Regions from separate parts of the Psychrobacillus psychrodurans genome, predicted to be linked through region 2. Evidence: riboswitches for the same ligand, from Rfam matches in the RefSeq annotation. Region 2 holds a riboswitch; each other region holds the start of a gene.

Region 1 (10,019 bases), 400 kb from region 2:
GAAAGTAGACTTTGCATTAGTTAGCTTATTTTTAGTTGTGTTAGTTTTAAGCTGTTCGAATATGTTGTGGCTCCGTTTATAGATTTTGTTTCTCTTACTCTCTTACGATAATATAAAAGTATGTGAAATTTGGGGAGTGAGGATATTGTCATTTGTTGCTTTACTGCGTGGTATTAATCTCGGTGCTAAAAATAAAGTGGACATGAAGTCATTGAAGCTACTTTTTGAAGAGATGGGTTATGAAAATGTACGGACTTATATACAAACTGGGAATGTTATATTTGATAATAAAACTTATGACGTGCTTCAGTTGCAGAATACTCTTCGAGAAACTTACGGCTTTGACATACCAGTTGTTGTCCGTTCGAAGGACGCGTTTGAAGAGATTCAGCAGCATCCCATTTTCTTAAAAGAACAGGTATATGTAATGTTCTTAGAAAAAGATGTGTCGGATGAACAGCTTGCTGTCCTCGAAAACCTTGTGGATGATGAATTTATCGTATGGAATCGCTGCAATATCATTATTAATCTATCGAAAACCTATCATCAAACTAAATTTACAAATACTTTCTTTGAGCGAAAACTTGGTATGACATCCACGGCACGCAATCAGAATACGGTGAATAAAATATTGAAGAAAATGTGAATGAGCTCCCACCTTGTTAATAGGTGGGAGCTTTTTTACAGTTATATAAGTAATTTTTATACTTCTGTATAAAAATTATAAATTTTCCAAATGACCTAGCCTCACGTATGATTACAATAGAATATAACAAGGGGGATTTATGATGTCATTTGCTTTTAAATCAATAGACCATGTACAGCTAGCTGCTCCCAAAGGTTCAGAAATTATCGCGAAACATTTCTTTGGAGAAATTTTAGGATTTCAGGAAGTAGAAAAGCCTGAAGTCTTGAAAAAAAGAGGCGGAGTATGGTTTCAATTTGGCAATTATCAAATTCATATTGGTATTGAAGAGCCATTCTCACCCGCTAAAAAAGCCCACCCAGCATTTCAAGTCGAGAACTTAGAGGCATTGAAAACTCATTTGATGAAACATGAAGTCCACTTCATCGTGGATACCGATTTACCTGGAGCAAATAGAATTTATGTAAATGATCCATTTGGTAACCGCATTGAAATTTTAGAATGGACTTAATACGATAGATTTTTGCAGAAAAAACACCTTAGTTTACATTAAACCAAGGTGTTTTCCATCTCTGTTTTCTTAGATTTTTTCGAACGTTTTTTTCTTTTCTTCACTGCACCATTCCATGAGAAGTTCGTACCCATTCTTAATATAACCTCGAGTGGACCTCGTTGAAATTTCTTTAAATACAAGGAACTGCATACACACTGCAAAACGAATATAACAAGTCCAAGAATAATACTATTTAACATTCCAAGATTTCCAAACAGTCCTAAGCCGTAACCGTAAAAAATAGTCGTACATATTACGCTTTGCATAATATAGTTCGTAAAGGACAACTTTCCAACACTTTCAAAACCATGAAATACGTTTGAATTAGAATAGCTTACAAATAAAAGTGCAAATAAAGAAATATAGCCAAGAGAAAGGAACTGTGCACCGACATTTAATAATATTGCAGACCAATCATTTTGTAGAAGAAGTATACTACTTGCCTTTAACGCTAATCCGATTGGCAAAAAAACTACGCCTATTTTATACCATTTTTGTTCCAAACTAGGTCTAGTAAAAAGTTTCCCTTTTGCTGCTGCCATCCCAAACAAAAATAAGGGAGCCGTCATAAAAGGTGCTAAAATCATAACGAACAAGAGGAAAAATTCATCGTCGAAAAATAGTGGACTTTCATTATTTCTATGATCCATTATTTCTGTATAGTTGCCATTTGTATATACATCATTTGTTTTTACAATATAAGAGGATAACTCTTTTACCTCTTCATTTGTTTCTTCCACTACTCCATAGCCCATTGCACTTGTCAAAAGAAGTAAAATAATTCCCCAAATAATAAGAGTCTTTTTCTTTCTGTTTATAAAGAGGAATAAGAAGAATCCCATAAATCCATAAAAAGCTAAAATATCTCCTTCCCATAAGTATGTTCCATGCAAAGTACCAAAAATTATAAGTAAAATAAACCGTCTAACTAAATGCCACCTAGCCTTTACTTCTTTTTTCCTCAAAGATTCCACCAATTTGATAAGTGAGTACCCAAATAAGAATGTAAAGATCGGCATAAAACTGCCTTCTACTACAATTTTTATAAACTTGTATGCTCCTATGTCAAGATCTGACAAAGAGAAGTAAGAAATCTCATCTTTCCCCCACATTCCATATTGAAATATAAGCATATTTGCCAATAGTATTCCGAACAGACTAAGACCCCTTAGGCTGTCTATCAATCTTACTCTTTCCATTTTCACTAGAAATCCTCCTAGAGTTTTATATCGCTCATTTGTTAGTATAAAATAAGTAGCTTATATCAGTATGAAACGTACCTTAAAGAAATCTTAAATTTTGGAGTGGATATTGGTGTTAAAGGTAAAAATTTTAGTTGTGGATGACGAACAAGCAATTGGTGACATGGTAGATATCATTTTAAGAAAAGAAGGATTTAATCAGATAGATGTATGCACGAGTTTTATCGCTGCCGAAACACTTATCGCACAATATAACTATGACCTATTTATATTCGACATTATGTTACCAGATGGTACTGGACTTGACCTAGCAGAAAAGGTACGTACTAAATCAGATGCACCTATCTTTTTCCTAACAGCAAAAGCAAGTGATGCAGACAAGCTTCGCGGCTTTATGTACGGTGCGGATGATTATATTACAAAACCATTTAACCCTATGGAACTAGCTGCTCGTGTCAAAGTGCAGATGAAACGATATAAATCGCCTTCATCTGCCCCTACATGTAAACAAGTATTTGACTTCGGTCGTTTCCAATTAGATGTCGCTGCAGCTGAATTAACTGTTGCTGGGGATAAAATGAATTTAGCAGGGAAGCTCTTTTACTTACTGCAACTTTTTTGCGAACATCCAGGACAGGTTCTATCCAAGGAACAAATTTATGCTCACGTTTGGGGTGAAGAACATTTTATAGATGACAATACGATAATGGTTCATATCCGAAAACTTCGCGAAAAGATTGAGGTGCAACCTGGTAATCCAAAACTTCTTTTAACTATTCGCGGTATAGGATATAAACTTATAAGCGAGGAACATTAAAATGCGCTTATCTACAAAAATGACTACACGTTTTTTAGCTTATTTTGTTGTTTTTTATGCAGTATTGCTCATTGTATCGATTGGACTTATCGTATATTTTGTTTATGATGTAATGAATAGTAATAGTTATACAGATATTCGTGAATTAGATGCGTTTGAACTTGAGTCGGATTTTACAAAGGATTCAAATGGGACCTATCATTTGTCCCAAGACTTAATTGATTCAGCACATGAAAACAAAGGACTAGTTCAGTTAGTCAATAAAAACGGCAAGGTACTTGCTAGCTCGGAGAAGAGTAGTGATTGTTGCAACAGTTACACTATTTCTCAGTTCGTTGCCATGACAAAAACGAAGGAAGCATTTGTATGGGAGCAGGGTAACGGCTTGTATATTGTGTTTATCGAAAAACATCCTGCAACACAGTTACTTTCTATGATTGTTCAAGAAAACGGGACTGAATTATCGAATAACATACAAAAGAAACTAAAAGAAGCAGATGCCAGTTTTGAAATTTATACGCCAGATGGCAAGCGGGGAAAAGTTGTTTTCGGGCCATCCAATCCTGCTCTTAGTGGGATCGAAATACTAACCAGTTCACATAATTACTCTGAAAGAAAAGAAGTAATTGCCTCTGAGGTATTAGAAGATGGAAACGTTGCTGTTGTCAGAGTCAATAATTCAAACTATAACCCTTTCGAACCTGCATTTGAAGATGGGATGAAAAAGTTTGGGATAGGTCTTCTATTATTTCATCTTATTCTTTTTTTCTTTACTATATTGTTTTCTTTTTGGATCGGAAGTCGATTTGGTCGTCCTGTTTTATACTTTCTTAAGCGTATCGAGAAATTAGCCAAACAAGACTATGAAGTTTTAGATGATCGGAAATTAAGGAATCATAAAACCGGGCGATTAAAACGAAAATATCGTGTGTACGAAGATATTGACCAATCACTCTCCCATTTAGCGTTTACACAGGAAGCAAATGAGCGAAAAATTATGCAAACCGAAAAGTTAAGAGAGGACTGGATTACTGGTCTATCACATGATTTGAAAACACCACTTAGTTCGATCTATGGTTATTCAACCATGCTATCATCTGATAACTACGCTTGGTCAAATGAAGAGGTAAGATCCTTTGCTAAGATAATGCAAGAAAAGTCGACCTATATGAATGCTTTAATAGAAGATTTAACTTACACTTATCAACTAAAAAACAATGCTATCTCTATAGAAAAGATTAATGTTAACTTATTTGAATTTGTAAAAGCCTATTCGTCTAAATCTGTTTGGAAGGATATCCAAGATCCCATAGGAGACGAAGGTGCACAAGTTTATATTGATCCAAAGCTATTTGAACGAGTGCTCGATAATTTAGTAGGAAATGCCATTAAACATACACCGGAAGGAACAAAAGTACTTTTAATAATTGAACAAAATAAAGATAATGTGTTGTTAACTATTAAAGATGAAGGAAAAGGAATTCCGATAGAGGAATTAGAAAATCTATTCAATCGTTACTATCGTGGAACAAATACAACTACTGAAGTTTCGGGAACAGGCCTTGGTCTTGCTATAGCAAAACAACTTGTAGAAGCACATAACGGAGACATTCAGGTAAAATCGAGTGAGTTTGGCACAATTGTAACCATAACATTACCCTCTACAACATAAGAGTATTTTTAAAAAAAAGCGTCTATAAGTCAAAAGTGACTCATAGACGCTTGTTTACTTATAGGTCATCAAATCCATTATCAATGGCATTTACTTTTACGTATTGGCGAGACTTTTGTTCAAAGAAATCTGTTTTTGTTCCATCAATATTATCTGCATACGCACGTATCCATTTCATCGGATTATCCACATATTCGGGATAGATTTCATTAAGCCCAATTAGTCTCAGCATTTTGTTGGCACGGTATTTAATATACCCATGCATTTCTTCTAAATTGATTCCCTCAATATCCGCTAGTACATATTGCGACCACTCTATTTCTAATTCTACGGATTCTTTATATTGCTCGTATACCCATTCAATCATTTCTTCGTTATTCAGTTCTGGGTTTTCAGATAGTGTTGCTCTAAATAGTTCGGATATAAATCGACCATGCTCTAGTTCGTCTCGGTTAATATAGCTGATCATTGTAGAAGTCCCTACCATCTTGTTGTATCTAGCAAGATTATAGAAGTAGGCAAAGCCTGAATAGAAAAATAAACCTTCTAGCAGAGTTGTGTACGTTAGCGTTTTTAATATATTTTCTGTAGTCGGGTTTTCTACGAAGTCATTATAATACTTCGCGATATTTTGATTACGCTTGAGTAAAATTTTGTCGGTTCTTCCAAATTCGAATGCCTTATTTTGTTGATCCAGCGAAACTATAGAAGATAAAACATAGGAATAGCTTTCATTATGTACCGCTTCCTGTTGCGCTATGACTGCCATAATCGATTGAACCGACGAATCGGTTGCGTATAACGACAATAGCAGAGCAGTGCGTGTTTGAGGTGCATCCAATGTTGCAAGCAAGCCAATAATCTTCAAATAAGCATCTTGTTCTGATGTACTAAGGCTCGCGAACTGCTTAATATCGTTTGACATATTGATCTCATCTGCCTGCCAGTAGTTACCTAACAAACGCTTGTACATCTTATGCCAGTGGGGATACGCAATATCGTTCCAATTTAATATTCCACTTGACCTACCATTGAAAATTCCTGTCGATTTATTTGGATTTCTAGGATCTAATGTTTTTGCCTTCTGCATGTTCCAAAACTCCTTCTAACCATTTACTTACCAGCTGCTCCTGGCTACCTCTTGGCGATTGCTCAATTTTTAAACCTGGATAACCACTGTTATAGAAATTAACTAATTTTTCTACAGCATTACAAAACAGTTCATCTCCGCCAAACTGTGTGTCGCCAGAGCCGAATACATAGACATTATTTGGCTTACCTCCAACTTCTTTTGCAAAGTCCTTAATTTCCTCTGGTGTACTTCCCCTATCCCAAGTAAAAGTTCCAATAAAAATAAGATCATATTCAAACAAATTCGGTACCACTCCATAGCCAATGCTATGCATATCTATATCGATATCGCTAGCTTTTAATTGCTCTTTCAATAGTTCCGCGACTTCCTCGGTATTTCCGCTATAGCTTAGATAACAAATGATAGCTTTCATTAGCTTGAACAAGACTCACAATCTATTAATTCTACGGATGTAGAACGAACGTAATAAGTTGTTTTCAGTCCACTATTCCAGGCATCTAAGTGTAAATCTAATAATTCTTTTGCTTTGATCGTATTTTGCACGTATAGGTTTAACGAAACACCTTGGTCTATATGGCGTCCGCGTGCAGCATTTTGTTTAAGTGTCCAATGCTGATCGATGAAATAGGCTGATTTGTAATACCATGTAGTTTCAGAATTCAAATCTGGTACAGTAACCGGAATTTTATAATCCTTCTTCTCTTCCGAGTAAGACTTTTGGAAAATAGGATCGATACTTGCAGTACTTCCAGCTATGATGGATGTCGACGAATTCGGAGCAACTGCCATTAAATAACCATTGCGTAATCCATTATTACTCACTTGCTCTCGTAGTTCGTTCCATGATTCGCTCTCGTACCCGCGCTTGTCAAAATAGACTCCCGTTTGCCAATCCGATCCTTCAAATAATGGATATGCCCCTTTTTCTACTGCAAGCTCCGCAGATGCTTTAATCGTTAAGTATGCAATTTTTTCGTATAATGCATCTGCAAGCTCTACAGCTTCATCTGATTCCCAGCGAATATTCTTAAGTGCGAGTAAATGATGCCATCCAAACGTTCCTAAACCGATCCCTCTGTATCTAGAATTCGTCCGTTCTGCTTGAGGAACTGGAATCATGTTTAGGTCAATCACGTTATCAAGCATTCGAACCTGAATTTTTATAAGCTTTTCCAAAACATCCGCTGGAACTGCTCGTCCTAAATTTATAGACGATAAATTACATACGACAAAGTCCCCTGGCTTACGACGAGTGACAATTATATCGTCCTCTATTTGAATGGACTCGAATGTTGTTGCGCTTTGATTTTGAAAAATTTCTGTACAAAGATTACTACTATAAATCATCCCGGCATGTTTATTTGGATTGCTACGATTGACCTCATCGCGGTAAAACATAAACGGAACACCCGTCTCTAGCTGAGAGCGCATAATTCGCTTCATCAAATCGATAGCAGGAACTGTTTCTCGAGACAAACGATGATCGATTACACATTCCTCATATTTTTGGCGGAAGGAACCATCTCCACGTTTTTCATCATAAAAATCTTCTAACGAATAGCCCTTTAGCTGACGAACTTCTTGCGGGTCAAATAAATGCCATTCCTCTCTAGCATCCACTTTTTCCATAAATAAATCTGGCAAGCACACCCCAGTAAAAATATCGTGAGCTCTCAAGCGTTCATCTCCGTTATTTAAACGTAGATCTAAAAATGTAAAAATATCTTTATGCCAAACATCTAAATAAACAGCCACCGCACCTTGACGCTGGCCAAGCTGATCTACACTTACTGCAGTGTTATTGAGTTGTTTAATCCAAGGAAGTACACCGCTTGAAGCACCAACAAAACCTCTAATGGAAGACCCTCGGCTACGCACCTTACCCATATAAACACCAATGCCGCCACCAAATTTCGAAAGAGTCGCTACATCCGTATTGCTATCGTAGATACCTTGAAGACTATCGTCTACCGTGTCGATAAAACAACTAGAAAGCTGACCATGAGGTTTACCGGCATTTGAAAGTGTTGGTGTTGCTACTGTCATATATAAATTACTCATTGCCCAATATGATTCTTTTATTTTTTCTAAACGATTTTCATGCTCGTCTTTCATAAGTGTCATAGCAATAATAAGCCAGCGTTCCTGAGGCAGTTCTACAATTGTTTTATCAAAGTTCTTCGCTACATACCGATCCAATAGTGTTTTAAGGCCGATATAAGTAAATAAATAATCTCTTTCCTGTACGAGAACTTCAGATAGCTGCTCTAATTCTTGCTGGGAGTATGCTTGTTTAAGACGTTTGTCATAAATTCCTTTTTCACTTAACAGTTGAACATTACTAGCAAATTTTGTATACACTGCATCCGCAGTTGTGCTTCTTCTCTCAGCTACTTGTTCATAAACCTCTGCTAAATGCACTCTTGCTGCTACAAAGGTCCAATAAGTTTCTTGTTCATCTAGAAAACTTAATGCTTCCAGTGACATTGTCTTAGACCAAGCAGCTATTGTACCTTCCGGGTGCTTTTGCATCCATCTTTCATGTGTTTTTATAAGAGGAGCAATTTTTTCCTCCCCAAATTCTTTGATTAGATTATGTAATACTTCTTGTTTAGTAGTGTTTGAGATGATTGTCATTTTGAATTCCTCCTATTTTTTAATTGAATCATTTATGTGGTACTCCCCTTTGAAATAGAGCACAAAAAAGCGATGTCACAGCCATCTTCGGCTGAGACATCGCTCAAAATTAAAAGTGTAGGATACAACAAGACATATCAAGCATTCGAGATATTGGCCTTCGCTCCCACCTCTCAACCCCCGAAGAAAGTGTTGCTTACCGATGAAAAGGCAGGTCTACTGGCTCGTGTTTCACTCTCCTGTTGGCCTTCCCACGATTGCTCGCAGTGGCTATTCCAACAGTCGTCCACACTTACAGTTGCGGGGACAGCTTCGGCATTTTACCGAATTCCCTTTTAAACCATAAAGGTACCTTCTCATCGTTAACATACTATATATTGTGTTTAGTTCATTTATATAATCTAACATATTGTGTTTACAGGAGCAATAGATAATATATTATTAAACAAGAAATCTATAAAAAGTCCCATATGTATAAAATTTCTTCACTATTTTCAAGTGACTAAAATAATATAATATAGCTCCAACATTATATTTCCCATTGTTAAACTACCTCCCCTTCCTCTCAGGAGTTTTAAGTATCAAACAGATTCTATACAGTTCTGACTTCACTTTATACTTCCTTAAAATTAAGTTAATAAGAAAAGGGACCCTAGAGGTTTTTCAGAGGCTCTTTTGTTATGCAGTTTTATAGATTTTGAGCGTTTATTAATTAAAAGGTATTATTCTAATATGTGTTTTAATTTAATCTATTCACGTACCGCCAATTAGTCTCTATTATTTATTCTTTATTTCTATTCTGTAGTAAAAATAATGCTAGACCGATTAAGATAAGTACGATACCCATACCTTGTTGTAAAGAAATGACTTCATCCAAAATGAAATACGCGAGTATACAGGTTCCAATTGTCTCTCCTAATATACTCATTGAAATAATGGAGGTACTTAGCCATTTCAACAACCAATTGAAAATTGTTTGCCCTAAAATTGTCGCAATAAACGCTAATCCAATAAAGGACCACCATGTTTGTACAGAGTAATTAAAGAAGGGTGTTTGCTGACAAAAAGCAAAAACACCTAAAAGTAATGTACTGCTCCCGTAACTAATAACTGAATATGGGATAAGAGATAGCCTTTTACGTACATGCTGACCAATGAAAAAGTAAGCTGTTATGATGCCTGCCGCAATAAGTGCAAGTATATCGCCAAATAATGCTAGCCCACTAATTTGAAAATCCTGCCATCCAATGACAATACTTCCGGCAATCGCTACAAGAAAGCCCATTATAGCCCCTTTACTGAAACGCTCCTTGAATAAAAAATAACCGCCAATCATCGAAAAGAGTGGTTGTAATGTGACAATAACCGTCGAGCTTGCAACAGATGTGTAATTTAATGA
Region 2 (10,019 bases):
TGCGAAAAAGAATCCTCGTCAAGTGGCGGATGCAATCGTGGAAAATCTTGATATGTCAGGAACAATGATGGAAAAGATTGATATCGCTGGTCCTGGATTCATGAATATCACGGTTCGTAAAGATTACTTACAAGATGTAGTAAAGGCTGCCCTTACAGAAAAAGAAAACTTTGGCCGTTCAACTTCAGGTGCGGGAGAAAAAATTCAAGTGGAATTCGTATCAGCTAATCCAACTGGTGACTTACATTTAGGGCATGCCCGTGGAGCATCTGTAGGAGATTCTTTATGTAATGTGCTTGATTTTGCTGGATTTGACGTTGCTCGCGAATATTATATTAACGATGCCGGAAACCAAATTCATAACCTAGCTATTTCGATTGAAGCTCGTTATTTCCAAGCTTTAGGATTAGATAAAGAAATGCCTGAAGGTGGCTACCACGGGCAGGATATTATCGACATCGCAGCTGCTCTTGTTGCAGAACATGGTGAAAAATTTGTATCCATGTCGGATGAAGAACGCTACAAAGCATTCCGTGCACATGGGTTAAAAGTAGAGCTTGCAAAACTTCAAAAAGACTTAGCTGATTTCCGTGTTGGTTTTGATAACTGGTTCTCGGAAACATCTTTATATGAGAACCGTAAAATTGAAGTAGCTTTAGATAAATTACGTGCGAACGGTCATATTTTTGAAGAAGAAGGAGCAACTTGGTTCCGTTCTACTACATTTGGAGACGACAAGGACCGTGTACTTATCAAGAGTGATGGCTCTTTCACGTATTTATTGCCCGATATTGCATACCACGAAGATAAATTAGTTCGTGGATTCGATCAATTGATCAATATATGGGGAGCAGATCATCACGGCTATATACCACGTATGAAAGCGGCAATTGAGGCGCTTGGGTATGAGCGTGAAAAACTTGAAGTATCAATTATTCAAATGGTTCAACTATATAAAGACGGCGAAAAAATGAAAATGAGTAAACGTACTGGGAAAGCTGTTACAATGCGTGAGCTTGTGGAAGAAGTAGGTCTAGACGCAGTACGTTACTTCTTCGGTATGCGATCAGGTGATTCACATATGGACTTCGACTTAGACTTAGCTGTTTCTCAATCTAATGAAAACCCAGTGTTCTACGCTCAATATGCACATGCACGTATTTGTTCAATTTTACGATCAGCAGAAACGCAAGGCATGAAAGTGTCGACTGATTCACTTGAATTATTGCAAAGTGAAAAAGAATTAGATTTACTGAAGAAAATTGGTGACTTCCCACAAATAGTTGCAGATGCTGCAAAACTTCGTGCACCTCACCGAATTGCAATTTATATCCAAGAATTAGCTACGACATTCCATAGCTTCTATAATGCGGATAAAGTACTGAATTCGGATAACGTGACGCAATCAGAAGCTCGCCTTGCACTTGTAACAGCAGCACGTCAAACAATCTCAAATGCATTGCGCCTACTAGGTGTATCTGCACCTGAACAAATGTAATCCTAAACCCTCGACCTTGGTTGAGGGTTTTCTTATGCTGTTCATTTGGAATTAATATCCACAACGCGAGTAAGTGCCGCTCAAGAGCAAGTAAGCCTAGCCTATTCACAAGTATTTCTATCCTGAACGCAAGTAAAGGTCCGGTGACACCAAGTAAACAACAAACGAGAGCAAGTAAACGTTAATTCCTCTCTTATATTAGAGCAATCTCCAAATTATCAAGTTGAAAAATTGGAATTAACTTCCTGAACGCAAGTAAATACATCTCAAGTAAGCCTAGCCTATTCGCAAGTATTTCTTTCTTGAACATAAGTAAAGGTCCAGTGACAGCAAGAAAACAATAAACGAGAGCAAGTAAACGTTAATTCCTCTCTTATAATAGTGCAATCTCCAAATATCAAGTTGAAAAATTGGAATTAACTTCCTAAACGCAAGTAAATGCCTCTCAGGAGCAAGTAAGCCTAGCCTATTCACAAGTATTTCTATCTTGAACGCAAGTAAAAGTCCAGTGACAACAAGTAAACAACAAACGAGAGCAAGTAAACGTTAATTCCTCTCTTATATCAGAGCAATCTCCAAATTATCAAGTTGAAAAATTGGAATTAACTTCCTGAATGCAAGTAAATACCTCTCAAGAGCAAGTAAGCCTAGCCTATTCACAAGTATTTCTATCCTGAACGCAAGTAAAGGTCCGGTGACACCAAGTAAACGACAAACGAGAGCAAGTAGACGTTAATTCCTCTCTTATATCAGAGCAATTTCCAAATTATCAAGTTGAAAAATTATAATTAACTTCCTAACCGCAAGTAAATGCATCTCAAGAGCAAGTATTCATAACCCCTTCGCAAGTATTTCTATCTTGAACATAAGTAAAAGTCCAGTGACAACAAGTAAACAACAAACGAGAGCAAGTATATGTTAACTCACCTCTTATGCGAGAGAGATCCCTAGCTATACGAGAGAGATACGCATATGAACGAGAGAGCTCACCTCCAAACCAAAACGCCAACAATAAAAAACGAAGTCGACAGTCATAAAAAATAAGGTATAATGAAGACAAAGCAACATCAATAAATAAATGCATAGAGGTGCTCTAGTTACGGATTGCTAGAGTTAAAAGGGAAGCTGGTTAAAGTCCAGCACGGTCCCGCCACTGTATGTGATGCAACACATCATAAGTCAGAAAACCTGCCTATATGCTTTACGCCCGTTACCTACGAGGATAGGTTTGGTGTAGGTCTGGCTCATTGTATTTTCGTGCAGATTTATACCTATCTATCTCTCATCAATAGGATGGGAGATTTTTTATTGGCTTAATTAGGAGGAATGTAAAATGAAGAAATTATGGCAGTTATGGATGACATCCGCTTTAGCAGTTCTATTGCTTGTAGGATGCGGACAAGAAGAAGTTAAACCTGAAGAAAATACAGGAAATACACAACAAGAAACAGTAGTAGATGAAACAACTTTCCCAATTACAATGACCGATGCAGTCGGTACTGAGATTACATTAGAGGAAGCACCAAAAACAATCGTTTCTATGCAACCAAGTAATACAGAAATTTTATTTGCACTTGGATTAAATGATGAAATTGTTGGAGTTAATGATTACGATAACTACCCAGAAGAAGCGCTTGAAAAAGAGAAAATCGGTGGTATGGAATTCAACGTGGAAAAGATCGTAGCGATGAATCCGGATATTGTATTTGCTCATGAATCTGCCTTGGGTGTAGGTGAAGCTGGATTTCAACAAATTCGCGACGCTGGAGTAAAAGTATACGTAGTGAAAAATGCAACGGACTTCAATGAAACATATACAACAATTGAGGAAATTGGTCGTGCTACTGGTAAATCTGAGGAAGCACAACAAATTGTAGAAGATATGAAAGCAAAAGTAGCAGAAGTTAAAGAGAAAGTAGCAAAAGTAGAAACGAAGAAAACTGTATTCGTTGAAACTTCAGATGTTCCGGAAATTTATACACCTGGTAAAGAAACGTTCATGCAAGAAATCTTAGATATGGTGAATGCTGAGAATATTGCAGCGGATCAAGAAGGCTGGTTTAAAATAGAACCAGAAGAAATTGTTAACCGTAATCCGGACGTAATTATTGTAATGTATAGCTATGTAGAAGGAATTGTGGATAGCGTGAAAGCTCGTGACGGGTTCGATTCTATTACAGCTGTGAAAAACAATGAAGTTATACAAGTAGATGAAAACCTAACAAGTCGTACAGGTCCACGTCTTGCAGAGGGATTAGAAGAAGTAGCGAAAGCAATTTATCCAGAGGCTTTTAGTGAGTAAAGCCTTGATCGGCTACATCTTGTCCATAATAGCTCTTTTTGTAGCAATTTGGCTAGGTGTATCGGTCGGATCCGTAAAGGTACCGATCAGCACATTATGGGATACGGGAGCAGATGCAATCGCGACCAATATCGTTTGGAAAATTCGCATGCCACGTGTGGTGCTTGCAGGACTAGTAGGTGCATCACTAGCCATTGCAGGTGCTGCATTTCAAGGGTTATTAAAAAATCCGCTTGCCGATCCTTATACGTTAGGAGTGTCGTCCGGTGCCTCAGTTGGCGCCGTGGCTACGCTCTTTTTCGGTATTTCGGTGCCGTTTTTAGGAATATTCACATTGCCTGTTTTCAGTATGATTGGGGCTCTAGTTACGATGCTACTTGTTATTACATTTGCCAAGCTAGTCGATCGTTCGATGAAAATGGAAACAATTATTTTGACTGGAATTATTTTTAGTTCTTTTTTAGGTTCTGTAATTTCGTTAATGATTGCATTGACAGGAGAAGAATTGAGACAAATTATTGGATGGCTACTCGGAAGTGTATCAATGCGCGGATGGAGTTTTGTTCAAATGGCATTGCCGTTTGTGGTTATTGGCACGATTTTATTGTGGTTAAACAGAAGAGAGTTAAATGCAATGTTATTTGGAGAAGAACGTGCACAGCATTTAGGGGTCAATGTGAAAAAGCGGAAAATGATGATTTTAATTGGCGGCTCCATGCTGACAGGAACAGCGGTCGCTGTATCTGGAACGATTGGATTCGTAGGGCTTGTCGTTCCGCATATGACAAGGCTATTATTTGGTTCCGATAACCGTCACGTGTTACCACTTAGCTTCATAAATGGAGCAGCATTATTAATCATCTGTGATTTAGTGTCTCGTACGATTATTTCTCCAACTGAACTACCGATTGGTGTGATAACTGCATTTATTGGGGCACCAGTTTTTGCATTTATTTTCTTTAGACAACGGAAAAAAGGAGGCATTTAATATGTTACAAGTGAGAAATGTATCGGGTGGATATGATCACAAATTAATCGTTAAAAACGTCTCATTTGAAGTTGGAAAAGGTGAAATGCTTGGGATTCTTGGACCAAATGGAAGCGGAAAATCTACATTGCTAAAAGTAATAAGCGGTATTTTACATATGGCGGCTGGAGAAGTTTTGATTGAAGGGAAATCGTTAAGGTCTCATTCATCGAAAGAGCTTGCAAAAAAAATGGCGGTTTTACCACAATTACATAGTCATGCATTTTCTCATTCTGTGAGAGACACGATCGCACTTGGCCGATATCCCCATCAAAGTGGATTATTTTCTTCATGGTCGGATGGAGATGAAACGGCGGTTGTTGAAGCGATGCAGCTAACAGCGATGGAAAGATACGAGCATCAAATGCTAGACCTATTATCTGGTGGGGAACAACAACGTGTATTTGTTGCCCAAGCACTTGCTCAACAAGCACCTTTACTCCTACTGGACGAACCGACCAATCATCTAGACATTGCACATCAAAAACAATTACTTGATACGATTAAAACACAGGCGATTGAAAAAGGAATCACTATTATTAGTGTATTTCATGATATAAATCTCGCATCTCTATACTGTGATCGTCTGCTATTAATGGATCACGGGGAGGTACAAGTAATAGGTGCACCTCAGGAAGTAGTGAAGAAAGATCAAATTGAATCGGTGTATCAAGCCCGTATTAGTACAAATCCTCACCCTGAACGTCCGAAGCCTCAAATTACAATTCTTCCGGATGTAAATGAAAAGCAGAATGATGAGCTTATCACAGCAGAGAACTTTCAAGTTACGGCAGAATTGGTTATTTTTCAAGCTGAAACGCAACTCAAAACATGGTCATCCGCAGTGATTAATGCAGGAAGTGGCTGGTACAAAAACTTCGTCAATAGAAGAGTGGACGCTAGCTATGCTTGCGATAATGTAAAAGAAGAAATGCTTGAATACTTAGCGGACAACGGTTTTTCTGAAGCAGATACAGTAGGAATGATGACCGCAGTAAAGACTACGGATGCTGTCATTAAAGAATATGACACACCTTTTGGAAGCATCGTCATTATGGTTACTGCAGGAGTAGGGAATGCAGTGGACGTCTCTAGAACACATGAAGTAGAGATGCTTCCAGCAATTGGTACCATTAATACATGGATAATTGTGAATGGAGAACTTTCAGACGAAGCTTTTATTCAATCAGTTATTACAGCTACCGAATCAAAAACGAAAGCACTCGCTTTTGAACAGGTAAAGGACCCTCGTACTGGAACGATTGCTACCGGAACATCTACGGATAGTGTACTAATAGCAGCGACCCAAAAAGGGACACATATTCCATATGCAGGACCAATCACGGAAATAGGGAAAAAAATAGGACTCGGTGTGTATGAATGCACAGTGGAAGCTATTAAAGTCTACAAAAAAGCAAAAGGTTGGGAGTAGGCATGGGTCCACATATAATTGCAATAGCGATAGGCTTAATACTGGATAGAATAATTGGCGATCCACCGAGTTGGCCGCATCCAGTTAAATTGATTGGAACGCTTATTTCGAAACTAACAGCTTGGTTGAATAAAGGTAGAGCACGCAAGGCGAAAGGGTTTTTACTTGTTTTTATAGTCGTTGGTTTAACATTCTCTGTCACACTAGCTTTACTAATAGGTTCATACTCCATACATATATGGGTGGGGATTGCAGTAGAAAGTATACTAATCGCATCTGGGCTTGCACAGAAAAGTTTAAAAGTGGCAGCATTAGATGTATATAAACCGTTAGTAGCAAAAGATTTACCGTCCGCAAGACAAAAGCTTTCCTGGATTGTCGGTCGTGATACAGAAAAGTTAGATGAACAAGAAGTTACTCGTGGCGTCGTAGAAACAGTATCAGAAAATATTAGTGACGGAATAACTGCGCCACTTTTTTATGCATTTGTGTTTGCTGGTGCGCCTGGACTTTGGTTATATAAAGCGATAAATACGCTCGATTCAATGGTCGGTTATAAAAATGAAAAATACGAGGACTTCGGATTTGCAGCCGCAAAGCTGGATGACATAGCGAACTATATACCAAGCCGATTAACTGGCTATATTATCATGCTGTGGGGCAAAAAAGAGAGTGGATTGTCTTTTAGCAAACGAATGAAAGGCTGGTGGCAGGATTCGAAAAAACATCCAAGTCCAAATAGTGGCTATTTAGAAGCAGCGACTGCTTATCAGCTAGGCATTCAACTTGGAGGTATCAATACATATAAAGGAATCATTTCCAACCGAGCACTCATGGGAATTGGAGAGGTTCCATTATCGCCAAACCATATATTAAGCACCATCTCTCATATGAATACTGCTGTAGTTCTATTTTGGCTGTGGATGATGGTCATTGGAGGGGTTTTATTTGGCATTACCTAATCACGGTGCAAATGCTCATCATGTATATGAGCGACTAGGAATCGAAATGCCCGAAACGGTTATTGACTATAGTGAAAATGTGAATCCATTAGGAGTACCGACGTTTGTGAATGAAAAATGGTCAACCTATGCACAGCTAATCACAAAATACCCGGATCCACAGGGAGAACCATTTTTATCGGCAGCTGCAAAATATCACGGTATTTCGGTTGAAAATACGGTTGTTGGAAATGGGGCGGCGGAAATATTTGCGAGCCTTGCAAAACGGTATGAAAATAAACGTGCAGTATTGATTCATCCGACTTTTTCCGAATATGAAGCAACACTTGCACCTTACAATGTATACATAAAAGAGATAATTGCGACTGGGAAAGTCCCTTTGGACGAAGTTCTCGATGAAGTAGAGTTTGCGGAAGTAATCTACATTTGTAGACCTAATAATCCGACCGGTTATTTAATCCCACTGGAAGAAATTATTCAAATAGCAAAATTTGCGATGAGATATAAATGTGAAGTTATATTAGACGAAGCATTTCTAGATTTTATAGATGAAAAAGAATCTTTTATCCCGTATTTAAAGGAATTTCCAAATGTTATTGTCGTACGCTCAATGACGAAAATGTATGCAATCCCTGGTATTCGACTTGGATACGCTTTAGCTAATAAATCCATCGTAAACGATATACGCTCGAGAATGCCACACTGGAATAGTAATGCGATTGCGGCGACAATTGGAGCAGAGTGTTTGCTAGAGGAAGATTATCGAATGCGAGCAATCGCATTCGCAAAAGAAATGCGTGAACAATTGACGGAGTTTCTAGTGAAATGGAACTGTATTGTGTTACCATCAGCGACTAACTTTCTCTGTTTTCAACTACCAGATTCTTCACGTTCTAAAGAGTTTTTCGAGAGTTTATTAGCCAAAGGGTGCGTGCTCCGCCATACAGAAAATTTCAAAGGGCTAGATGGAAAATGGTTTCGGGTGGGCATGAAAGAGATTTCTCAAATGGAGCATTTGCAAAAGGAGATGACCGCATGGTTCGTGGAAAACTTGTCTTCATAACGGGCGGTGTACGTAGTGGAAAAAGCAGCTTCGCTGAATATTACTTAATGGATAAGCGGGCAAACCGAAATGTGTATATAGCTTCTGGCGTTGCAGTGGATAAAGAAATGAAAGAGCGCATAAAAAGACATCAAGTTGACCGTAAAAGCTACCCAGTCGAGTGGGTGACGATTGAGCAACCGCGTAATCTCGAACAAATCATTCCCAAAATCCAAAAAGATGATGGCATCCTATGGGATTGTGTCACGACCTGGCTAGCTAATGAACTGTATGAAGGGCAAATGGAGAAAGTAGAGCAGCAGCTATACGAGACAATAGACCAGCTATTAAAAAAAACAAAGATAGTCGTAATTGTTTCAAATGAAGTACTCGATGAACCTGTATCAAAGTATGAATTTACAGTTCTATATCAAGCGTGGATTGGGCAAATCCATCAAAAGCTTGTTTCGAAGGCAGATCATGCCTTCGAAATGGAATATGGCGTCAGTCATCAGTGGAAATGAGGGATATAGATGAAGGGCTTAATGGTCCAAGGTACTGCTTCTAGTGTAGGGAAAAGTTTGGTTTGTACAGCTATTTGTCGACTACTTGCTAATGAAGGAAAGCAAGTAGCCCCCTTTAAATCGCAAAACATGTCGAGCTTGAGCATCCATACAGAAGATGGGTTGGAAATAAGTGTCTCGCAATCTTTGCAAGCAAGAGCTGCAAGAATTTCTTATTTAGCCGAAATGAATCCCATATTATTAAAGCCAGCGAGGAACTTGGAGTCGGATATAATTGTTTTAGGAAGAAAGTTGGATAGAATGAGTGGCATGCGCTACAGGGAACAATTTTTTGAAAAAGGGCAAGAACTCATTAAAAATAGTTTGAATTTGCTGTCTGAATCCTATGAGTATTTGATATTAGAAGGTGCTGGCAGTCCTGTTGAAGTAAATTTACGTGATCGTGAACTAGTAAATATGCGTGTTGCTGATCTGGCAGATGTGCCGGTAATATTAGTAGCCAATATTGAGTATGGCGGCGTGTTTGCATCCATTGTCGGTACGCTTGCACTACTTCCAGAAGTACAAAGAGCACGTGTAAAAGGAATAATTATCAACAAGTTTCAAGGAGACATTTCGTTGTTTCAGGACGGAATCGATTTCATCGAAACGTACACAGGTATCGATGTTTTAGGAGTCATCCCTTATTTTTTAAATGAATTCGAAGAAGAAGACGGCGAAGAAAAAAGAGGGCAAATGGCATCAGATGAACAAATTAATGAATGGGCATACCATTTTAAAAAGCATGTAAAATGGGAGAAAGTATTAAGCCTATTAAAGAATGATGTGGTGGGAAAATGAGGAGCATTTTGTTGGCACTTCAATTTTTTACGGTCATTCCAGTAAATAAAAACCTGCCGATGGAAAAACGAGCGATTACAGGGATGTACAGTATTTTTCCTTGGATAGGGGCAGGCATTGGAGCGATTGCTTGTTTAGTCCTCTACTTTGAATGGAGTCCACTAATGACAGGGTTTAGTATTGTACTTCTAGGGGTTGTACTATCTGGAGGACTTCATATGGACGGATATATCGACACATCGGATGCATTCTTTTCCTACAAAGATCGATTGAAGCGATTCGAAATACTAGAGGATCCGCGAGTGGGTGCTTTTGGTGTAATGGCGGTTGTGTTCTTAGTTATTGGTAAAGTAATTATTATATCTGAAGTATTATCGACAGAATCCTTTCAC
Region 3 (10,019 bases), 990 kb from region 2:
CGACCACACTCGTCCCTTTACTGGGATGGGTGTGGTCTTTTTTTAGGTGAAATTTAATTAAATTGGAGGAATTAAAATGTCAGTTAAATCAGAAGAAAGAGTTAATCATCAAAATTTAGGGCAGAGATTAGAACTGTTTATGTCGATGGAAGAAGCACCTGGTATGCCGTTTTATCTACCTAAAGGGATGATACTGCGAAATGAACTTGAAAATCTATGGAGAGAAAAGCATCAACGATCAGGCTATCAAGAGATTAAAACTCCCATTATGATGAAGCAGGAGCTTTGGGAAAAATCAGGGCATTGGGATCACTACCATGAAAATATGTATTTTGCAGACGTAGATGATCAAAAGTATGCGATTAAACCAATGAATTGCCCAGGAGCTGTCTTAATTTTTAATAGCAAACGAAGAAGCTACCGAGAGCTGCCTATTCGATATGCGGAACTTGGTCTGGTCCACCGCCATGAATTATCAGGGTCTTTGAATGGATTATTACGAGTTCGAGCATTTACTCAGGATGATGCTCATCTATTTGTTTTGGAGGAGCAGATTGAAAGTGAATTAGCAAAGGTGCTAGATCTTGTAGATGAATTTTACTCAGAATTTGGCTTTAGCTATAAAGTAGAGCTATCTACGCGCCCAGAGAATTATATGGGGTCAGTAGAGGCGTGGGGTAAAGCAGAGCTAGCATTAGAAACTGTTCTTCAGAGTAAGGGGGTAGAATATCAAATAAATGAGGGAGATGGTGCATTTTATGGTCCGAAGATTGATTTTCATATTTTAGATGCCTTGGGACGTAGTTGGCAATGTGGGACTATTCAACTTGATTTTCAAATGCCTGAGAAGTTTGGTTGCCAGTATATAGACGAGAACAATCAATTACAACAACCAATTATGATCCATCGTGCGATTTATGGATCCGTTGAACGATTCATGGCTATTTTGTTGGAGCATTTTCAAGGTAGCTTTCCGCTGTGGTTATCCCCAATCCAGGTCAAGGTATTACCCATTGCCGATGCGCATATTGAGTATGCGGAGGAGGTAAAGCAACAGCTAGAACAAGAGGGATATCGAGTGGAGGTAGACAATCGGGTAGAAAAAATTGGCTTGAAGATACGTGAAGCGGCTATGCAAAAGCATCCTTATATGCTCATTGTAGGCGATCAAGAAAGAGAAAATAATGCAGTTTCTGTTCGCAAACACAAAGTAGGTATTTTAGGTGAGATGAGTATTTCAGCTTTTATAGAGGAATTGAAAAGAGGAGACAAATAGCCCTAGAGTGCAGCAATTAAACTCTGCTACTATAAATGTTTGTTGCTCCTTCTGGATAGACAATTCTAAATAAGCTTTAAGTGAATAAATACTGTACCAATTGTCTTAATAACTCAAAAGAGCACAAGTATTCACATTATTGAAAAGGAGTTTCCATACTTTATAACGAATGAATAAAGACAGAGTAAGGAGGTAGTTATGAGAAAGTGGTTATTGTTATTTGGGGGTCTTGCTATTCTAGTTGGTAATGTATGGGGCATCTATTCTATGTATCAGCCGAGAGTAGGGCCAATTGGGAACGGGAAAATTGCGGACCAGGTCTGGGTTAGTATATCTATAAGTTCACTGACGGGGTTATTTGTTATAGCACAATCTGTAGTTTTTTTTCTATATGATAACCATAAAAAAAGATTTCCAAGATTGGAAACAGAACGTTTTTTATTGCGCCCAATTGAAATAAGTGATGCAAAGGACGTATATCATTATTTTTCACAAGACGAGGTCACCAAGTATTATGACTTAAATACGTTTAAGGACATAAGGGAAGCAAAAGTATTAATAGAAAACTGGCAAAAGCGATACCATAAAAAAGAGGGGTTTCGCTGGGGAATTGCTACGAAGGAAGACAATAAAATTATTGGTAGCTGTGGTTATCACAATTGGGAGAAGGAACATTTTAAAGCAGAAGTTGGTTTTGAAGTGACACCAGAGTTTTGGCGAAAAGGGGTTATGACTGAGGTTTTAGAGCCTGTTTTACGTTACGGTTTCGAGGCAATGGAGTTAAATCGAATTGAAGCACTCTATGATCCCGAAAACTTAGCCTCAAAAAAGACACTAGAAAAAGCAGGCTTTGTATATGAAGGAGTTTTAAGGCAATCAGCGTTTGAAAAGGGATATTTTTGTGATGCGGCAATTTGTTCCTTATTGAAAAAAGAGAATGTGCCGCAGCACAAACTCTTTAATATCTAACCCAGCTAAGTCCTGTTGTTCCTTCACCAGCGTGGACTCCAACACAAGCACTAAGAGGAAGAACAACTACTTTTAGTTTAGGGAATTCTTGTAGCAATTCTTCTTTCCAAGTTCTAGCATCAATCGTATTGTTGCAATTAATAACCGCAACTTCTGGAACTTTGGAAATTTTCATGTCGTTTCGTAGCAAATTCATTACATAATTCTTCGCTCTTTTATCTGCACGAACCTTTTCTTTCATCACAACTTTTCCGTTATCAAAGGAAATAACAACTTTTATATTTAAAAGGTTACTTAGAAAAGCTTTTGTTCCAGATACACGACCACTTTTATGGAGTTGCGTTAAGCTGGATGGTATAAAGGAAAGTTCGGAGTTATTTGTCATATTTTCAATATGAGCAACAACCTCCTCTATGTCGTGATTTTCTTCCATCATACGCTTACCGACTTCTAGCATTTTGACCATTGGATATGATCCTATTTTAGAGTCAATTGAATACACTTGAAAGTTTGCCATTTTTGAAGCAGTTTGTGAACTATTATAGGTTCCTGACAACTCACTGGATGTGTGAACAGCAACGGCACAGTCGTATCCTTTTGCTTTTAAATCTTCATATAATTGCACCATTTCACCGATTGGAGGCTGTGAAGTTTTTGGATGAACCTTTGCTTTGCTTAACTTGTCGTAAAATTCGTCATGCGTCATTTCAACTGTTTCTTTAAAAGCACCATCTTCAAATACGATATTCAAAGGAAGGACATAAATATTATGTTTTTCAATGAAAGTTGGGTCTAATAAAGCGGCGGTATCAGTAATCCAAGCAACTTTTTTCTGCATAATTTTAAGGGCTCCTTTTTTGCAATCCTATTAGCGCTAATTTACATCAGACTTAATATTAGCAATAGTGTTATATGTCATATTTTGTAGGTATTTCGAAGCCTAGTACATATTTTGAACATAATTTCAAAGGAGAGTGAATCATGAAGCAAACATTACCACAGGAGGTACATAAATTAATGCAAGTCTTTTTGCATTTATTGAACACATATTTAACTAAGGATTTAATTGAAGGAGTCTATATTTATGGTTCTACTGCAATAGGAGCATTTGAACAGGAGAAAAGCGATATTGACTTTATTGTGTTATTGAAGCGAACGGCAAATAAAAAGGAAATAGAAATTCTGGACGATATTCATGTTCAATTAACAAATGAAAACCTTGGAGCACGTATGGATGGAATGTATATTTTAAAGGCCGACATAGGGAAAACAAATAGTGTCTTAGCTCCCTATCCTTACTATTCGGATGGAAGTCTAGAGGTTGGTCATTGGGATATTAATCATATAACCTGGTGGGTTTTAAAGGAGTACGGAAATGTACTACAAGGAACACCAATTATAGAACTTGGCATTGCTACTAAATGGGAAGATGTCTTCAACACATTAAAATATAATATTAATGAATATTGGTACAGTAAGGCGAAAGAAATAAGGGGTTCAGTTTCAGATGAAATGGTGGAATTTGCTACGACAACTATTTGTAGAATTCTTTACTCTTTAGATAAAAAAGAGATTATTTCAAAGAAAATAGCATTAGAAAACGGAATAGACACGTTGCCTGAACGGTGGAAACCTTTATTGATGGAGGGTCTAAGAATACGTTCATCTAGACAAACTGAGTCATTATTTAATACAGAAAGTTTCCGTGCAGAAGCTTGTCGAGATTTTGTTTTTTTTGCGCATGAATTATGTAATGATAAATATTTCCTGGAGGTATAAGAATGGAGTTTAGACAATTAGTAGGTAAAGATGCGAGTGCGTATTGGGAGTTAAGACTAGAAGCATTGCAAAATAGCCCAGAAGCTTTTGGCACGAGCTATGAGGAAGCGATTCTACGGGACAATCCAATTGAACGAGTAAAAGATAATTTTAAAGTAAAGGAAAATTATACATTTGGAGCTTTCGAACAACATACATTAATTGGTGTAGTTACTCTATTACAAGAAAGTACTTTAAAGATGAGGCATAGAGCTAATATTTTCGCTATGTATATTAGTCCAAAGGCCCGAGGAAAAGGTATTGGCAAGGCGTTAATGGAGATGGCAATTGAACATTCCAAAGAAAGTGAAGAAATTCAAAAGATAAACCTATCTGTCGTATCAAGCAATAAGGCAGCCAAGAATCTGTATCTTCAATTAGGTTTTAAAGTATTTGGTACAGAAGAGATGGCATTAAAGATAGGGGATAATTATTACGAAGAACAGCATATGTCACTTATTTTAGAGTAGAGGGTGGAATTATTATGACTAAAAAACCAGAACTGAAATATCCGATGTTTCAAGCACCAGTACGCTCTATTTTTGAAAAGTTTTCTCGTGAGAAGGATGTTGCGTTAGTTTACGGAGAGCCCATTGTTATGGAGAATAAGCAGGTATTACCTGTTGCCAAAGTAAACTATTTTGTGGGAGGAGGAAGTGGTGGGCAATTGGATGAAGAGCAGGCTGTGTCAATTGGACAAGGAGAAGGAGGCGGAGGTATTTTTTCCATTAAGCCAATTGGGGTATATGAGATTACTGATAAAAAAGTTATATTCAAGCCTATCCTTCCCGTTAATTTGATTCTCACATTCGTTGCGGTTATGTCGTTTGGTTTAGTTTTACTTATAAAGAAAAAACGTTGACTTTACTGTGCAACGTTTTTTCTTTGTTTGTACCACTGATATAATGTTAGTAACAATATAGCAACAATTGCCCCGGATGTATCCAATATGACATCCTGAAGGGAAGCAGTCCGACCGCTTGTAAAAGATTGACGAAATTCATCAGCGATGGCAAGAAACATAGTAATTACGACCACAGTGGCCTTTCGATACTTAATTCTTGATAGTGCAATATAGATGGCTAAAGCAATTACTCCAAAATAAACGAAATGTGTTCCTTTTCGTATCAAAAATTCTAAAAATGCATAGTAACCACGCTCTTCCACCGAAACGAGAATACCCCAATATGGAACTTGAAATATAGAAAGAAAAGACTCTAAAGGTTTGTTAGGTAGCCATGCCTTTAAAACTTCCTGCATAGATTGCTGTTCAGCTGTTTGTCCTGATGCCAAAAATACAACAACAAGTAAAAGTAAAAGAGGTATAAGTTTTTTCATATACTGACATTAGCATAAAAACGAGGAATTCTCATGTGTGAAATTGTTGTTACAGTTAGAGAGATAGCTATGGTACACTGGTGGTAAGTGAATAATTTTCGCAGGGAAAAGGTGCTAACTTGTTAGCTTAATTTGGGAATTCGGTTAAAATCCGAAGCTGTTTCCGCAACTGTAAATGCTGATGAAATAAGAAAAATACCACTGTTGATTAGTCAATGGGAAGGTTCTTAGAGTAAATGGATGCATGAGCCAGGAGACCAGCCTTTTCTTGAACGTATAGATACTCTTCGGAAGTTAAGGGATTGTACGGCACGTTTCTATTTTTCTTTTTTATTTTCTCGATAAATAGGTATCACGCCGCCCTAATTTGGGTGGCGTTTTTTTGTGCTGTTAACTAACTAAGTATTGTATGTCGGAAAGTTCGCAAACGAGAGGAGAGGAGGTAAAAAGATGAAAAAAGATATCCGCTATATTTGTTATCCATTTATGCGTGAGACTCCTTCTACTGTAGATTTTGAAATTCGAACGGATTCATTGACTACACGAATTGGATTAGCGGCATCTTTGACCAAGGATGTACCAAAGGTTTACGAGGATCTAGTGTATTTGGCGCCAATGGCTTACCATTTAAACGGGTCCGTTCGAGGTAAGGTTGCCATAACAGAAGGTGATTTACAGTTTCTAAGCGATATGTACGACTTCTATGTGGAGGAAGTAAAAGGAAGAGTAGATATATTTGTACTACCACAAGGTACAACTGCTGCTTGTGAATTACACGTTTGTAGAAGTGAAGCAAAGAAGTCAGTTAGAGCTCTACATAAAGTTTCATTAGAAAGGGAAGTACCTGAGATTTTATTTGACTATGCACAGTTATTGGCAAACGTGTTGTTTGCTATGGCTGTTTATGTTAATAAACATCATGCTGTGGAAGAAATTCAATTTGTCAGTAAGTCGTATCCAATGAGAAAAAAGAAGCAAATGGAGGAATAATAATATGAAGAAAAATCATGTATTTAATTGGTTAGCAGTGCTGCTATTTTCGTTCTTACTTGTTGGCTGTTCTGCAGAAGAAACACCAACTGTAGAGAAACAAGAGGAAGTAGTAGATGAAGTAAAAGAATACACAGTAACAGATGATGCTGGTAATGAGGTTGCATTTGAAGAAGTACCCGAAACGATTGTTTCTCTTCAACCAAGCAATACAGAAATTCTTTTTGCGTTAGGAGTAGGGGATAAAATTGTAGGTGCAACAGAATATGATACATATCCAGCGGAAGCGCTTGAAATTGAACGAGTATCTGATTCAGTTGCATTTAATGCGGAACGAATTACAGAACTGAACCCTGACATAGTAATCGCTTATACAATCGGTCAAGAAGAGGCTTTACAACTATTAGAGGAAGCTGGATTAAAAGTTTTTGTTATTGAGTCTGCGACTTCTTTTGAGGATGTATACGGAGATATCAAGCAGCTGGCTACAGTAATGGGAGTTGAGGAAAAAGGGCAGGAAATTATTACTTCAATTCAAACTACTATTCAAGAAGTTCAAGAAAAAGTGGAAACTGCTGCCGTATTAAAAAAAGTATATTATGAGATTAGCCCATCGCCAGATATTTATACAACGGGAAGTAAAACGTTCCAGCAAGAAATTTTAGCTGCAGCATCTGTCGACAATGTGTTTAGCGATCAAGAAGGATGGACTAGTGTATCAGAAGAAGATGTTATTGCCAAAAATCCAGAAATTATTTTAACAACTTCAAATTATATAGAAGATGCAACTGGCGAGATTAAATCTCGTGCTGGTTGGGACAAGATCCCAGCTGTACAAAATGACTCCGTATTTTTAGTAGACGGTGACGTTATATCTAGACCTGGGCCGCGTATTGGTGAAGCAGTAGAACTGGTTGCTAAAACAGTGTACCCAGAATTATTTAATTAACATTCCAAACTCGTCTTAAATTTGTGGCAAGATGACTTTGGGAAATGAGAACTATATTATATGGAAACCCGAGGGATTTGTGCTCCTCGGGTTTTTGATGTTATTTAATCGGTATCCAAATTTCTGAATAACAGTTTGGGCTGGTAGGGTCGTCAGTAGAATATACTTCTAATTCTGGTGTTCCTGCTGGCTCATATGGATTGGATGGAAACCACTCGGAATATATTTGTTTCCATGTATTTTGCATGGCATCTGGCATCGCACCGTGTACCTCGAACACAACCCACTTAGATGCCGGAATTGTAATAGCTGATAAATTTTCTGGTACTTCGCCCACATAATCTGCTGCAATCCAGTAATCGATTAAGCTATTCTCTTGATATGCTTCGTCTGCAACGCAAACACCAAGTACACCTTTAATTGCTCCGTTGTTTAATTGGAATAGCAAATCATCTGTACCGTCCGCATTTACATCATCCCAAAACAAAGGTATACCTTGAGTATTTTCTCCGTTCTTACAATTGTAGCTTCTTTTCACTCCGACAGCTTGAAAGCTATCTTTTTCTAAAATTTTGTACTTCATTGGCTCAGCTCCTTTTAAATTTACCTGAATAACAAGGCGGTTATAGGAATTTATTTTCCCTATATTTTTTCGTGCTTCACTAGGCGTTATACCGTGTTGTTTACGGAATGCTTTAGTGAAAGATTCAGGAGTGTCGTAGCCGAATTTGTAGGAGACATCGATAATTTTATTGTCTGTATTCAGCAGTTCTTGTGCAGCTAAAGTGAGTCTTCTTCTTCGAATATAGTCTGCGAGTGACATATCCGTTAAGATGGAAAACGTCCGTTGGAAATGAAAAGCAGAAGAATTAGCTTCCTTAGCAATTTGTTCTATTGATAAGTCTTCTAGTAAATGATCTTCCATGTAACTTATTGCTTGTTGAATCGACTCTACCCATCCCATTGGCTTCACTCCTAATATGTATTTTAGTGGAAAACAAAGAGGTAAGCCTGTCATTTTGTGCGGTTATTGGACTGCTTAGACCTCTGTAATTAGCTCGATGATTTCTTTAGGACGTACATCCAGTGAGGATAGATCTTTAATATCTAACCAAATCGGTTCATAACCGCCTCTTTGAGGAGATGAATCTGTATATTCTTCACCGATTCCGGGTCCAAATTTTCCTCCTATTATATCTGCTAGAAAAAAATGTTGATTACCACTTTGTTCAAGAATCTTAAAAGGACGCTGGATTCTTACATGTACGCCTATCTCTTCATATGTTTCGCGAATCGCCGCTTGCTCTGGAGTTTCTCCTTCTTCTAATCCTCCCCCTGGAAACACGTAATACGTCATATGAGGTTTTGTTCGTTTAATGAGTGCAACTTGGCCGTTTTCAATAATTATGGTTGCTCCACGATCTCTAATTTTTCTCACCATCCTACGGAAATAAAGGTATCTTATATTATATAGCGAAATAAGATAAAGAAGTTATAAAAAGGGGTGCTAATATGGAAATTTTAAATATCCAAAATGAATCTGATTTGTTTAATGAATCAGTGGAAATATTTTGGGAGCAATGGGGAAATGAAACGAACTATGATTTTTACAAGGATTGTATGAGACATTCAAGTAAAGATAAGGACGCTATACCAAGATTTTATATTGCTATCGAGGGTAAGGAAATCATTGGTACTTATGCGTTGCTTCGAAATGACATTAATAGCAGACAAGATTTGTTCCCTTGGTTAGCCTGCTTATATGTAAAGCCGGAGTATAGAGGAAGGTCAATTGGTAAAAGTCTCTTAGAACATGGATTGAATGTGAGTGCACAGCTAGGATACGAGAAACTTTATTTATCTAGTGATTTAGAAGGGTACTATGAAAACTACGGTTGGGTAAATTCAACGATTACTTACGGACCTTCTGGAGGCTCCATTAAGGTTTATGAAAAAACGACTAGTGAAAAAGCAGGTTTTGAAATTTAACTTATTTGAATCAATTTCATAATTACTTGTTTCATTTAAAAATGCGAATGTTTACTTAATATCGCACGGAACAGCGCGAGCTGAAAGCCCCGCAGGAGCATATGTTTTCGAAGTGACGAGGAGATTGAAGCCGTGCCCGTGGAAAGCGTCCGCCTAGAGCGGAAATCAGCGTTTTTCGGATTTAACTATACAATATTCTTTATGAAATTGACTCATTTATGAAATTAATTCGTTATTGCCGAAATAAAAGAGAACATGAGGAGTTATTTAAAAGATAACTCCTCATGTTTTTTATGCTTAAAGGATATTTTCAATATTTGTCTAATAGTATGAGTATGAACTTATTGAAAAGGAGGGATTGGGTGGAGAAGAGTGAACTTCTTGAAAAGAGAATAGAGCAATTAGAAGAACGAGTTCGATTTTTAGAAGAGCAAATACATACTAAACCAAATATCTCTCAACCTCATCGACCTGTCATACAGCAACAACAAGTGAAAAAGCCTGTTGAATGGGATGTACTAATCTTTCAGAAAATACTGCCTCCCTTATTTATTGTCGTATTTATAATGGGAATAATTTGGGGATTCAAAGCGGTGTCAGATTACGGTTTTTTACAACCGGCCGTAAAAGTAATCATAGGTTATGTCGTTGGTTTTGTATTAATCGCATTAGGTATATGGCAAATTAAAA

What was found. A riboswitch is a leader RNA that binds a small molecule or an ion and turns the genes downstream of it on or off. The one in region 2 is predicted to bind cobalamin.
Region 1: it holds a riboswitch for cobalamin, as region 2 does, so the genes downstream of both, ACQCPR_RS01385 (ribonucleoside-diphosphate reductase subunit alpha) here and ACQCPR_RS03300 (ABC transporter substrate-binding protein) in region 2, are expected to answer to the same signal.
Region 3: it holds a riboswitch for cobalamin, as region 2 does, so the genes downstream of both, ACQCPR_RS18240 (hypothetical protein) here and ACQCPR_RS03300 (ABC transporter substrate-binding protein) in region 2, are expected to answer to the same signal.

What each region holds. Positions count from the first base shown of each region.
Region 1 covers NZ_CP189791.1:266,681-276,699, reverse strand. The annotation lists gene ACQCPR_RS01425 (energy-coupling factor transporter transmembrane component T family protein) at 1-82, shown strand, start outside; gene ACQCPR_RS01420 (DUF1697 domain-containing protein) at 146-646, shown strand; gene ACQCPR_RS01415 (VOC family protein) at 789-1,157, shown strand; gene ACQCPR_RS01410 (DUF418 domain-containing protein) at 1,196-2,398, opposite strand; gene ACQCPR_RS01405 (response regulator transcription factor) at 2,514-3,218, shown strand; gene ACQCPR_RS01400 (HAMP domain-containing sensor histidine kinase) at 3,220-4,890, shown strand; gene ACQCPR_RS01395 (ribonucleotide-diphosphate reductase subunit beta) at 4,949-5,980, opposite strand; gene ACQCPR_RS01390 (flavodoxin) at 5,952-6,395, opposite strand; gene ACQCPR_RS01385 (ribonucleoside-diphosphate reductase subunit alpha) at 6,395-8,620, opposite strand; cobalamin riboswitch at 8,813-8,991, opposite strand; gene ACQCPR_RS01380 (DMT family transporter) at 9,402-10,019, opposite strand, start outside.
Region 2 covers NZ_CP189791.1:664,809-674,827, forward strand. The annotation lists gene argS (arginine--tRNA ligase) at 1-1,498, shown strand, start outside; cobalamin riboswitch at 2,568-2,708, shown strand; gene ACQCPR_RS03300 (ABC transporter substrate-binding protein) at 2,832-3,800, shown strand; gene ACQCPR_RS03305 (FecCD family ABC transporter permease) at 3,805-4,788, shown strand; gene ACQCPR_RS03310 (adenosylcobinamide amidohydrolase) at 4,790-6,259, shown strand; gene cbiB (adenosylcobinamide-phosphate synthase CbiB) at 6,262-7,221, shown strand; gene ACQCPR_RS03320 (pyridoxal phosphate-dependent aminotransferase) at 7,208-8,284, shown strand; gene ACQCPR_RS03325 (bifunctional adenosylcobinamide kinase/adenosylcobinamide-phosphate guanylyltransferase) at 8,257-8,787, shown strand; gene ACQCPR_RS03330 (cobyric acid synthase) at 8,797-9,627, shown strand; gene cobS (adenosylcobinamide-GDP ribazoletransferase) at 9,639-10,019, shown strand, end outside.
Region 3 covers NZ_CP189791.1:3,683,989-3,694,007, reverse strand. The annotation lists gene thrS (threonine--tRNA ligase) at 77-1,276, shown strand; gene ACQCPR_RS18270 (GNAT family protein) at 1,475-2,245, shown strand; gene ACQCPR_RS18265 (DegV family protein) at 2,235-3,083, opposite strand; gene ACQCPR_RS18260 (aminoglycoside adenylyltransferase domain-containing protein) at 3,227-4,024, shown strand; gene ACQCPR_RS18255 (GNAT family N-acetyltransferase) at 4,027-4,533, shown strand; gene ACQCPR_RS18250 (hypothetical protein) at 4,548-4,925, shown strand; gene ACQCPR_RS18245 (VanZ family protein) at 4,928-5,401, opposite strand; cobalamin riboswitch at 5,494-5,681, shown strand; gene ACQCPR_RS18240 (hypothetical protein) at 5,852-6,391, shown strand; gene ACQCPR_RS18235 (ABC transporter substrate-binding protein) at 6,396-7,340, shown strand; gene ACQCPR_RS18230 (AraC family transcriptional regulator) at 7,441-8,304, opposite strand; gene ACQCPR_RS18225 (NUDIX hydrolase) at 8,380-8,778, opposite strand; gene ACQCPR_RS18220 (GNAT family N-acetyltransferase) at 8,853-9,329, shown strand; gene ACQCPR_RS18215 (DUF2339 domain-containing protein) at 9,692-10,019, shown strand, end outside.